DNA from 3 places in the Curtobacterium sp. MCJR17_043 genome. Region 1 is predicted to be linked to each of the others. Evidence: predicted binding sites of a transcription regulator. Region 1 holds the regulator's gene; each other region holds the start of a gene.
What was found. The regulator HrcA, encoded in region 1, represses chaperone genes, less so after heat shock. The targets are predictions, from matches to a motif close to TTNGCACTCGNNNNNNNCGAGTGCNAA.

Region 1 (4,066 bases):
GTCGTGCGCGACCTGCTCGACTAGCTCCCGGACGAGGTCAGGGCTTGAAGAACTCGATCGAGAGCGGGTACTTGTAGAACTGGCCCTGGTTCGCGGCGATGGCCGCCATGATGCCGAACACGATCGACACGATCGCGGCGGCTGCGATGACGAGGAACCCGATGCCGAGCACGGACGTCAGGCCGCCGGCGAAGTAGGCGATGGCCATCGTGATGTGGAAGTTCAGTGCCACCCGGGTGTGCTCGCGGACGAACTGTCCGCGGTCCCGCAGCACGAGGTAGGCGACGAGCGGGACCAGGATGTTGAAGAAGATGCCGCCGACGTGCGTCAGGGTCGCCCAGAGGCGCTGGTCCTCGGGGGGTCATCGGCTGCGGCGGCTGGTACCCGGCCGGGTACTGCTGCCCGGGGCGCTCCCACCCGCCGTACTGCTGACCGTTGCCGGGCTGCTGCCCACCCGGGTACTGCCCTCCGGGGTACTGCCGTCCGTCGGGCTTGCCGTCCCGGTGCTGCTCGGGGCCGCCGGGCTCCTGTCCGTAGCTCATGCCCGCAGCGTACCGAGCCGCCTGTGCAGAAGTCCCGCGACGTCGGCGGTCAGGCGTAAGATCAGCACTCGACCGGTGAGAGTGCCAGCCGGTCGCAGGTCAGCACGAGCGGAAGGGGAACCGGTGGTCAGCGAACGCAGTCTCGAGGTCCTCAAGGCCATCGTGCGCGACTACGTCGCCTCCCGTGAGCCCGTCGGCTCGAAGACGATTGTCGAGCGGCACGCCTTCGGCGTGAGCGCGGCCACGATCCGGAACGACATGGCGCAGCTCGAGGACGAGCAACTCATCATCGCGCCGCACACCTCGTCGGGGCGGGTGCCCACCGACAAGGGCTACCGGGTGTTCGTCGACCACCTCGCGGCCGCACGACCGCTCTCAGGTGCCCAGCGTCAGGCGATCGAGACCTTCCTCGGTGCGTCGAACGACCTCGACGACGTCCTCACCCGGACGGTCCGGCTGCTGAGCCAGTTGACGAACCAGGTCGCGCTCGTGCAGTACCCCACGATGGGTCACGCCCGCGTGCAGCACGTCGAACTGGTCCGTCTCGCCGACACCCGGCTCATGGTGGTCCTCATCACCGACACTGCCCGGGTCGAGCAGCGCGTGATCGAGACCGACGTCCCGTTCGACGAGTCCGCCCTGACCGAGGTGCGGTCCGTCGTGAACGGTGCCACGGTGGGCCTGCCGCTGCAGGATGCACCGCACGCGCTCCGCGCCATCCCCGGTCAGCTCCGTCCGGAGGTCCAGCCGCTCGCCGGTGTGGTCGTGGCGAGCCTGGTCGAGCAGGTCGCGGCGAACCGTCAGGACCGCCTGCTGATGGCCGGCGCGGCGAACCTGGCCAAGAGCGAACAGGACTTCTCCGGCGGACTCTTCCCGGTGCTCGAGGCGATCGAGGAACAGGTCACCCTGCTCCGCTTGTTCGGGGAGATGCAGGTCGACGACATCGCGGTCGCGGCGAGCATCGGTGCCGAGAACGCGGAGTACGGTCTCGACGCGACGAGCATCGTCGCGGGCGGCTACCTCGCCGCGCGCGGCGAGATCGCCAGACTCGGCGTCCTCGGTCCGACCAGGATGGACTACGGCACGAACATGGCCGCTGTCCGAGCGGTCGCCCGCTACCTGTCGCGGCTGCTCGGCGAGAACTGACCGCCGCGTCCGTCACCACCCCCCGCCCACCCACGCACCCCCCCTGAGGAACACTTGGCAGACCACTACGACGTCCTCGGCGTCCCGCGCGACGCCTCCGATGCCGACATCAAGAAGGCGTACCGGCGGCTCGCGCGGGAACTCCACCCCGACGTGAACCCGAGCCCCGACGCGGCAGAGCGCTTCAAGGACGTCACGCACGCGTACGACGTCCTGAGCGACCCGGAACAGCGTCGTCGCTACGACGCCGGTGGGCAGGACAGCCCCTTCGGCGGTGGGGGGCGCCGGCTTCAGCGACATCTTCGACGCCTTCTTCGGGGGGCGGCGGCGGCGGTGGCGGCCGGGGGGACCGGTCCACGCAGTCGTGCCGAGCGCGGCGGCGACGCCCTGCTCCGGCTGGAGGTCGACCTCGACGAGGTCGTCTTCGGCACCCACAAAGACCTCGAGGTCGACACGGCGGTCCTCTGCGACACGTGCGGTGGCTCGTGCTGCGCGCCCGGGACGAGTCCGCAGACGTGTGACATCTGCGGCGGCTCCGGACACATCCAGCGCCAGGTCCGCTCGCTCCTCGGCAACGTCGTGACGAGCGCCCCCCTGCGGCACCTGCCGCGGCTACGGCACCGTGATCCCGAACCCCTGCCCGACCTGCCAGGGCCAGGGCCGTGTCCGGGCCCGTCGGACGGTGCCGGTGGACGTCCCCGCCGGCGTCGACACCGGTCTCCGGCTGCAGATGCCCGGCCAGGGCGAGGTCGGTCCCGCCGGTGGTCCCGCCGGTGACCTGTACCTCGAGGTCCGGGTGCGCCATCACGACGTGTTCAGCCGCGACGGCGACGACCTCCTCGCCACGCTCGAGGTGCCCATGACGGACGCGATCCTCGGCGCCACGACGACCATCGACGGGCTGGACGGTCCGGTGGAGCTCGAACTCCGTCCGGGCGTGCAGAGCGCCGACGTCCTGGTGATCAAGGACCGCGGCGTGACGAAGCTGCGCGGCTCTGGCCGTGGCGACCTGAAGGTCGGCGTGCACGTGGTCACCCCGACCAAGCTCTCGCACAAGGAGCGGCAGCTCGTCGAGCAGTTGGCGAAGACGCACAAGGCCGGCGCCCCGCAGCTGTCCCGCTTCCAGCAGGGCATGTTCGGCAAGCTCCGCGACCGGTTCTTCAACTTCTGATGGCCTCGCTCTACCTCGTCGACGCGCTCGACGACGTCGCCGTGGGCGCCCGGGTGTCGCTCGACGGCGCCGAGGGCCGGCACGCGGTGACGGTGTCGCGGGTCCGCGTCGGCGAGGAGCTCCGCCTGTCGGACGGCCGGGGCACGGTCGTCACGGGACCGGTGGCCTCGGTCGGCAAGGACTCGCTGGTCCTGACGGTCGAGGCGGTGGAGGTCGACGAGGCCCCGCGGCCGTCGCTGACCCTGGTGCAGGCCCTCGCGAAGGGCGGACGGGACGAGATGGCCGTGCAGGCCGCGACCGAGATCGGCGTCGACCGCGTCGTGCCGTGGGCGGCCGCCCGCAGCGTCTCGCGGTGGGACGGCGCGAAGATCGAGAAGGGCCGTGCCCGCTGGGCGGCCATCGCGCAGGAGGCGTCCAAGCAGGCGATCCGGTCACGGGTCCCGCAGGTGCTCGCTCCGGTGACCACGGCGCAGCTCGCCGGAGGGGCAGGAGCCGCTCCGGCGGCACCCGGACGGGAGGCGCGGCGCACGCTGGTCCTGCTGGAACCGACCGCGACGGTCCGGTTGGCCACCTGGGAACCACCGGCGGAGACGGACGAGATCGCGCTCGTCGTCGGCCCGGAGGGGGGGCATCGACCCGTCCGAACTCGAACGGCTCGAGACGGCCGGCGCCGTCCGGGTGCGCCTGGGCGACACGGTGCTGCGGACCTCCACCGCCGGACCGGCCGCCCTCGCGGTGCTGCAGGCACGGCTCGGACGCTGGTGAGCGGCCACCGCGTTGATCGGACCCGGCTCGGACGGCGGGAAGGCGTGGCATCGGTCGCGCGTTCTACGATGGTGCCATGACCAGCACCGAGCCCAGCGTCTTCACGAGGATCGTCGCGCGTGAGATCCCGGCCACGATCGTCGCCGAGGACGACCGTGTCATCGCCTTCGAGGACATCGCGCCGAAGGCCCCCGTCCACGTGCTCGTCGTCCCGAAGACCCAGGAGTACGCGACCGTGAGCGAGCTCGCGAGCGCGGACCCCGGACTGCTCGCCCACGTCGTGGCGACCGCCCAGCGCATCGCCGACGAGCGTGCGGGCGGTCAGTTCCGACTCGTGTTCAACTCCGGCGAAGCCGCCGGTCAGACCGTGTTCCACGTGCATGCGCACGTACTCGCAGGAGACCTGCAGGAAGGCACCCTTGCCAGCTGACGAACCAGCCAC
Region 2 (4,066 bases), 410 kb from region 1:
CGGACCGGCGACGACAATGACCCTGAGGACACCCCATGACCGGACCCGCCATCCCCCCTCGGTCCCCCCCACGGGTGAGCCGGCCCCGGGCGTCCCCGCGCAGCCCGTCACGCTCCGGGTCGGACTCGGCGGGGCTGCGGCGAGCGGTTCCCTGTTCGACCGCATCGGCGGCGCCCCGACCTTCGACCGCCTGGTCCGCCGCTTCTACGAGGGCGTGCAGCAGGACGAGGTGATCTGGCCGATGTACCCGGCAGACGACCTCGACGGCGCGGTCTGGCGGCTCTCGCAGTTCCTCCAGCAGTACTGGGGCGGCCCGTCGACCTACAGCGAGCAGCGCGGCCATCCCCGGCTCCGGATGCGGCACCACCCGTTCCGCATCACCCCCCGAGGCACGCGAGCACTGGCTCCAGCACATGCAGGACGCGGTCGAGTCACTCGACCTCGCGCCCCTCGACGAGGCCGAACTGTGGGCGTACCTCGACCGCGCGGCACACGCGATGACGAACGCGTTCGACTGACGGGAGCGGCGGCCGCCGCCGCGGCGGAACGACGGACGGGAGGCCCGTGGCGACCCCGCCACGGGCCTCCGGTCCGTCCGTCAGGAACTGAGCGTCCAGGCCCGCCGCTTCACGAGCACGTGCCCCCCTGGAGGTCGTCAGCCGGCTCCACGGCCCCGTCTCGAACAGCCGGACCGGTTCGGTCCCGAGGAAGCCGAGGCTCTCGGCGGCGAAGCCCGCGCCGGCCGGCAGGTGCTCGACGCCCGGGATCGGCCGACCCCAGACCTCGGAACGGACGCGGCGGACGATGGACTCCCCCCGAGCTCGTCGGCACGGAGGCGGCGACCTCGTCGATCCCCTGGCGCGCAGCACGGTGCAGCAGTTCCGCCGACACGTCGGGCAGCGGCACCCAGCCGCCGCGGGGCGGGGAGATCGCAGCCCAGGTCACGGTGTGCACCTCGAGCGGCAGCTCGACCTCGATCGGGGTCGCCCGGGTCGGGTCGGCTGCGTCGGCGTGCTCCACGTCGTTCGCCTCCGCGAGCAGACGCAGGCGCTCCTGGAACGAGCGGAGCGGCACCACGACGTCGATGTGCTCCGGCTGGGTGAGGGCGAACGTGCGCAGACCGAGCACGGTGGGCAGTTCGTCGAGCAGCCCGAGCGGGTAGAGGATCGCCGTGTAGACGGCCAGGACACCGGAGTCGGCGATGAGGCGGACGGACCCGTCCTCGATCCGAGCGGCTCGTCCGAGGTAGGTGCGGAGGTCACCGAGCGAGGCGGCGTCGGGAAGGGTGAACGAGCTGCTCATGTCACCGTCGATCCTAGCCGCGACCGTCCTGACGCTCCCTGGTCCGGCCCTCAGCGAGCTCTGAGCCCACTCTTGGCACTCTTCGGGTTCGAGTGCTAGAACGGATGGCAGTTGAGTCACGGCGACTCAACCGCGAAGCACTCAGTGAAGGAGTTGATTCAGATGGCCATGACCTTCGATCCGTTCCGCGAGCTGGACCGTCTCGCCGGATCCCTCCTCAGCGGAGCAGCAGCCGGGCCCCGCTCGATGCCGATGGACCTCTACCGCGCCGGCGACCACTACGTCATGGACGTCGACCTGCCCGGAGTCGATCCGGGATCGGTCGACATCGACGTCGACGGATCGGTCCTCACCATCCGGGCCGAGCGCACCCTCGGGGCTCCCGACGGCGCGCAGTGGCTCACGCGGGAACGCCAGCCCGGCTCGTTCGTCCGTCAGCTCACCCTCGGCGACGGCCTCGACGTCGAGCGGATCGCCGCGCACTACGACAACGGCGTGCTGAGCGTCACGATCCCCGTGCAGGAGTCGTCGAAGCCCCGGAAGATCGCCGTCAGCACGAGCGGTGCCGACACCGGTTCCGCGGCCGGCGCGCAGCCGCTCGCGGTCGGTCAGGGTGGCTCCGGCAGCTGAGCCGACGCACCCCGAGGGCGACGGGCCGACCCGCAGCGGGTCGGCCCGTCGCCCCGCCTCCCGATGGCACAGCCGTCGTCCCCACCCATCTCGTCCCGTCTCGTTTCCTCCTGTCCCGCCCATGCCACACCTCGTCAACGCACTGCTCTCGGTCCTCGTCGTCACCGGGCTGCTGGCCGGCCCGAGCCTCCGTCCTCGTCTCGCCCTGTTCCTGGGCGGAACGGGTTCGGTCGTCGCCAACCACCTCGTCTGGCTCGTCGCACCCGACCTCTGGTCCCGTGCGCTCACCCCGTGGGTGGCCAGCGTGGGTGGAGCGCTCGTCGCGGTGGCGGCGTGGAGTCTGCTCCGGACGTCCCCGACGGCGGCGGGTCTCGTCGACCCGCAGGGAACGGTCTCCGCGGACGTCGCGGACGACGCCATCGAGCAGGAGGACCCGGCCCCGTCGGGCGTCGTCGACCGCGGCGCCGCGATGGGTGCGCCCGCGCCCTCCTCGGCCACACCGGGACCCGTTCGTAGACTGGCGGCGTGATCCGCGAACCCGACTTCCTCACGACCCTGCGACTCGAGGACACCGGAGCGAGCACCCGCGAGACGATCCTGACCGGTGCCAGCCACTGGTCCCCCGGAGGACGGGTCTTCGGCGGCCAGGTGCTGGCGCAGTGCATCGTCGCGGCGCAGGCCACCATCGAGGGCCGTGACATCCACTCCGTCCACGGCTACTTCCTGCGCCCCGGTGCGATCGACGTCCCGATCACCTTCGGTGTGGAGCGCATCCACGACGGCCGCTCGTTCGCGACCCGACGGGCGCAGGCGTACCAGAACGGTCTCCCGATCTTCTCGATGATCGCGTCCTTCCAGGTGCCGGACGCCGGAGCGGAGCACCAGGACCCGTTCCCGGTGGACGTCCCCGACCCGGAGTCGCTCCCGTCGGCGGCGTCGGTGCTGGGCGCGGTCGACCACCCCACGGCGCAGGCCTGGGCGGAGCGGTCGATCGACCTGCGGCACGTCGACGGTCCGGTCTACTTCGACGTGCAGGGCGCCCGCGTCGCGCACCAGGCGGTCTGGTTCCGGGTCGAGGGCGACCTACCCGACGACCCCGCTCTGCACCGCGCGGTCCTGGCCTACGCGAGCGACCTGTCCCTCCTCGAACCGATCATGCGTCGGCACGGCGTCGCGTGGGGCACCCCGGGCGTGAAGCTCGCGAGCCTCGACCACGCGATGTGGTGGCACCGCGACGGCCGGGCGGACGACTGGGTCCTCTACGCGCAGGAGTCGCCGAGCGCCCAGGGCGGTCGGGGGCTGGCGCTCGGTCGCATGTTCTCCCGCGACGGCCGGCTGCTGGCGACCGTCGCGCAGGAGGGCATGATGCGCCTCCCCATCGCGTGAGACAGGCCCCGCTCGACGAGCGGGGCCTGTTCCGGTGCGGCGGAGCGGTCAGCGCCGGACCGGGGTCACGGCCGGGAGAACCGCACGGCCGGCTCGATGTACGGCTGACACGCCGCCCGCTCGGCTTCGGTGAGCCGTCGCGGTCGGTTGGTCGTCGCGTCCACGAGGACGAGCGCCGTGGTGGCGCGCGTGTACAGCTCCGCCGGCTCGTGTCCGACGGGCGACCAGACCTCGTACGAGATGTCCAGGCTGGCCCCGCCGATCCGCCCGATCCACAGCTGGATGTCGAGCGGCCGACGGAAGTACGGCGTCGACGCGAGGTACTCGAGCCGCTGCGCCGCGATGACCGTCATCGTCCCGGAGCCCGGCCGCCCGTCGATCACGGGTTCCGACGCGGACCCCGACTCGTCGACCTCGTCGGGGTCCGGCGCCCAGAACGCCAGCTCGCGCGCTTCCTCGAGCAGCCGGAGCATCGCCGAGTTGTTGACGTGCCCGTAGGCGTCGATGTCGCTCCAGCGGATGCGGACCGGCGCGTGCAGTCTCGCCACGGGGACTAGTCCCGCGTGAGCTTGCGGTACGTCGCGCGGCCGGGCTTCGCGGCGTCGGCCCCGAGGCGCTCGACCTTGTTCTCCTCGTAGGCCTCGAAGTTGCCCTCGAACCAGTACCAGATCGGCGTGCCGTCCTCGTTCAGGCCCTCCCACGCGAGGATGTGCGTCGCGATGCGGTCGAGGAACCACCGGTCGTGCGT
Region 3 (4,066 bases), 1.6 Mb from region 1:
GTCTACGGCGCCAAGGGCAAGGGGCAGGAGTTCCCGCCCGGACAGACCACGTTCTCGTCCGAGGTGACCGCGGCACTCGCGACCGAGCCCGACGCGATCGTCGTGCTGGCCTTCGACGAGACGAAGTCGATCATCCCCGAGCTCGTCTCGCAGGGGAACAAGGCGAAGATCTACATGTCCGACGGCAACACGGCGGACTACTCGAAGGACTTCGACAAGGGCACCCTCGAGGGCGCGCAGGGCACCATCCCCGGTGCCAGCCCGAAGGACGACCTGAAGAAGCGCCTCGTCGACTTCTACAAGAAGTCCTCGAACAAGGACCTCGCCGACTTCTCGTACGCGGCCGAGTCCTACGACGCCACCACCCTCGCCGCCCTCGCCGCGGTGAAGGGCAAGGGCACCGACTCCGGCACGATCCAGGCCAACATGGCTGCGGTCTCCGGGGCCGACGGCGGCACCGAGTGCTCGACGTTCAAGGACTGCAAGGACCTCCTCGACGACGGTGAGGACATCCACTACACCGGCCCGTCCGGCATCGGTCCGTTCGACTCCAAGAACGACCCGTCGAGCGCCTACATCGGCATCTACAAGTTCGACGGCGACAACAAGCCCGTGTACCAGAGCGCCATCCAGGGCTCGGTCTCGAAGTAACACCCGCACGACCGACGGCCCCCGGGAGCAGCTGCTCCCGGGGGGCCGTTCGCGTGGGCGGGGCATGCGGGCGGCTCGGCTGCGGGCGGGAGCGCGGAGACACCGGCGTCAGCACGTCACGCCGCCGAACGGTCGAGACGACGCGGAACAACGCGGCGTCTCGACATCGAAGCGGCGTCAGGGACAGACAGGCGCGTCCCGCAGGCGCGACTCGCTCGCCGGCCGGGAGGCCCGCCCCGCCCCCGTCAGTTCAGGCCGGCTCGGGTACGGCGTCGGGTCGCGCACCCCGCCGCGCAGCGGTGAACGAGTCGACGGTGAGCAGCACGAGCGCCGACCAGACGATCCCGAAGCCGATCCACCGCGAGACCGACATCGGCTCGTGCTGCACGAGCACCCCCACGAGCAGCTGCATCACGGGTGCGAGGTACTGCGTCAGCCCGAGGGTCGACAGGCTCACCCGACGGGCCGAGGACGCGAAGAGCAGGAGCGGCACCGCGGTCGCCGGCCCGGTGAGCACCGTGACGAGGGTGTGCACCCAGCCCTCGCTCGTGAACGTGACCCCGCCGCCGAGCCCGGTGACGCCGAGCACGACGAGCGCCCCCCACCGCGAGCGGGAGCAACCACACGGTCTCGATCGTCAGCCCGCTGAGTGCGTCGACCGTGCCGCCCACGCGCTTCTTGACGAGACCGTACGTCCCGAACGAGAACGCCAGCGCCAGCGAGATCCACGGCATCCGTCCGTACCCGACCGCGATGACGACGACGGCCAGGACGCTGACGCCGACGGCGGTCCACTGCAGGGGTCGGAGGCGTTCGCGGAGGACCACCACGCCGAGCGCGATCGTGACGAGCGGGTTGATGAAGTAGCCGAGCGCCGCCTCGACGGTGTGCCCCGTGGTGGTCGCGAGCACGTACACGGTCCAGTTCACCAGGATGAGCCCGGCGGCGATGCCCATGATGCCCATCACCCGCGGCTGCACGAGCAGGGACCGGGTGCGCAGCCACGAGCGGGTCGCGAGGATGGCAACGGCGCAGAACACCAGGCCGAAGACGATCCGCCACGACACGATCTCGAACGCGCCCGCCGGGGCCATGGCCGCGAAGAGCAGGGGCATGAGTCCCCAGAGCCCGTACGCGACGAGGGCCTGCACCACGCCGACGGATGCCTCGCTGCGCGCCGGACGCGTGGGACTCGGTTCACTCACGGAACCATCCTAGGAAGGCGGACCGACGGACGCGGGCGCACCCGGGCCTCCCGGCGGTCGTGGCGTCCCCGGGACGACGAACGCCCCGCCGGCCAGGCCGACGGGGCGTTCGTGGAGCAGATGTCAGTTCTCGATGACCGCGAGGACGTCGCGGGCGGAGAGGACGAGGAGGTCCTCACCCGAGTACTTGACCTCGGTGCCGCCGTACTTCGAGTAGATGACCTTGTCGCCGACGGCGACGTCGAGCGGCACGCGGTTGCCGTTGTCGTCGATGCGACCCGGACCCACGGCGACGACCTCGCCCTCCTGGGGCTTCTCCTTCGCGGTGTCCGGGATGACCAGACCGGAAGCGGTGGTCTGCTCCGCCTCCACCTGGCGGATGACGATGCGATCTTCGAGCGGCTTGATGCTGACGGCCACGGTGACCTCTTCTTTCTCGGTACGTGTTCGGTACTGACGAAAACCGGGTTGGCACTTCCCTGGGGGAGAGTGCCAACCCCAACTGTAGGACGTCACTGGCACTCGGTCAATCCGAGTGCCAGCGCGCCCCGCTCTGCCCGCACCTGGGAGGATCGGGGCATGGACGCCGCCGAACTGACCCAGCTGCTGACCCCGGCGGGGATGGACCTGCTCGACCGTACGCCCTCGGTCTCGGACGGCGGCGAGATCGTCCGGGTGGTGTCCCGCCTCCGGGCCGAGGGGCACGACCCCGCACTCGTCGCGGCGGTCCTCACCCAGGCGAAGCTCCGGCAGAAGGCCCGCGGCAAGTTCGGTGACTTCGCGGCGCGCATGCTCTTCACCGAGGCCGGGCTCGAACAGGCCACGCGGCTGCAGGTGGCCGCGCAGCACGCCGGACGCTTCGCCGCCGCCGGCCTGCAGCGGGTCGCGGACCTCGGCTGCGGGATCGGCGGGGACGCGCTCGCGATGGCGGCGCTCGACCTCGACGTCGCCGCCGTCGACCGGGACGAGGTGACCGCGGCCGTCGCGACGCACAACCTCGCACCGTGGCCGAACGCCCGCGTCGAGCTCGGGGACGCCGCCACGTTCGACGTCAGCTCCGTGGACGGGGTCTGGATGGACCCGGCCCGGCGGACGAGCGGGCACTCGGACACCCGACGACTCGCCGACCCGGACGACTGGTCGCCCTCGCTCGACACCGTGTTCGCCGCCGCGACGACGACCCCGACCGGCGTGAAGCTCGGCCCGGGCATCGACCGCGACCTGATCCCCGACACCGCCGAGGCGCAGTGGACGTCCGTCGACCGCGAGGTCGTCGAACTCGCCCTGTGGTTCGGTCCGCTCGCCCGTCCCGGAGTCCGACGGGCAGCGACCGTCATCGGTCCGCACGGCATCGCCGAACTCACGGGAGCCGCCGACGCCGAGGACGTCGAGGTCGGGCCTCTCGGTGCGTACCTCTACGAACCCGACGGCGCCGTCATCCGTGCCCGGCTCATCGGGGACCTGGCGCGGTCGATCGACGGCCGGATGCTCTCCGAGGGCATCGCCTACGTGACGAGTGACCGGGCGGTCGGGACACCGTTCGCGCAGGGGTTCCGCGTGCTCGACACGATGCCGCTCGACGTCAAGCGGCTGGCGGCACGACTGGCGGCGGACGACATCGGGACCGTCGAGATCAAGAAGCGCGGGGTGGACGTGGACCCGGCCGAGTTCCGCAAGCGCCTGCGACTGCGCGGGCGTGGTCGCGTCACGCTCGTGCTCACCAGACTGGAGGGCCGCCACACCGCCGTCCTGTGCGAGCGCCTCACCGACATGGCCGGCTGAGCGGTCCGGGTGCTGCGCTGCGCTGCGCGACACACGACGACGGGGCACCGCCGTGGTGGCGGTGCCCCGTCGTCGTCCGGTGCGGTCGTCCTGCGGAGCCGCACGCGAGCAGGTCAGGCGATGACGACGGCCGTGCTGCTGGTGTCGTAGCCGTTGTAGTCGTCGTAGCCCCCGTAGTTCGGGTTCTGGGCGGCGAAGACCGCGAACAGGATGAACCCCACGACGCCGATCACGGCCAGCGCGGTGATGATCCAGCCGCCGATGATGCCGGCGAGGGCGAGGCCGCGCCCCTGCTCACCGGTCTGCTTGATGCGTCCGAGGGCCACGTGCCCCATGATCGCGCCGGCGGGGCTGGTCAGGATGGTGAGCGGCCCGAACAGGAGTCCGCCGAAGGCGAAGACGATCGACAGGATCGCGAGCACGCTCGT

Region 2: a site for HrcA is predicted at 1,375-1,401, ahead of DEJ15_RS07190 (Hsp20/alpha crystallin family protein). Genes of this name have one in related genera too.
Region 3: a site for HrcA is predicted at 2,372-2,398, ahead of groES (co-chaperone GroES). Genes of this name have one in related genera too.

Annotation. Positions count from the first base shown of each region.
Region 1 covers NZ_CP126259.1:1,773,402-1,777,467, forward strand. Annotated here, with positions in the region: partial or broken gene hemW (radical SAM family heme chaperone HemW) at 1-24, shown strand, start outside; gene DEJ15_RS09205 (DUF4870 domain-containing protein) at 38-331, opposite strand; gene hrcA (heat-inducible transcriptional repressor HrcA) at 666-1,688, shown strand; partial or broken gene dnaJ (molecular chaperone DnaJ) at 1,743-2,859, shown strand; partial or broken gene DEJ15_RS09220 (16S rRNA (uracil(1498)-N(3))-methyltransferase) at 2,859-3,624, shown strand; gene DEJ15_RS09225 (histidine triad nucleotide-binding protein) at 3,701-4,054, shown strand; gene DEJ15_RS09230 (PhoH family protein) at 4,005-4,066, shown strand, end outside.
Region 2 covers NZ_CP126259.1:1,366,975-1,371,040, reverse strand. Annotated here, with positions in the region: gene DEJ15_RS07205 (mechanosensitive ion channel family protein) at 1-20, shown strand, start outside; partial or broken gene DEJ15_RS07200 (globin) at 17-518, shown strand; gene DEJ15_RS19425 (DUF8185 domain-containing protein) at 432-869, opposite strand; partial or broken gene DEJ15_RS19420 (DUF8010 domain-containing protein) at 1,057-1,302, opposite strand; gene DEJ15_RS07190 (Hsp20/alpha crystallin family protein) at 1,465-1,932, shown strand; gene DEJ15_RS07185 (hypothetical protein) at 2,054-2,461, shown strand; gene DEJ15_RS07180 (acyl-CoA thioesterase) at 2,458-3,318, shown strand; gene DEJ15_RS07175 (acyl-CoA thioesterase) at 3,384-3,866, opposite strand; partial or broken gene ettA (energy-dependent translational throttle protein EttA) at 3,872-4,066, opposite strand, start outside.
Region 3 covers NZ_CP126259.1:97,497-101,562, forward strand. Annotated here, with positions in the region: gene DEJ15_RS00415 (ABC transporter substrate-binding protein) at 1-651, shown strand, start outside; gene rarD (EamA family transporter RarD) at 897-1,856, opposite strand; gene groES (co-chaperone GroES) at 1,980-2,276, opposite strand; gene DEJ15_RS00430 (class I SAM-dependent methyltransferase) at 2,436-3,638, shown strand; gene DEJ15_RS00435 (DUF4190 domain-containing protein) at 3,752-4,066, opposite strand, start outside.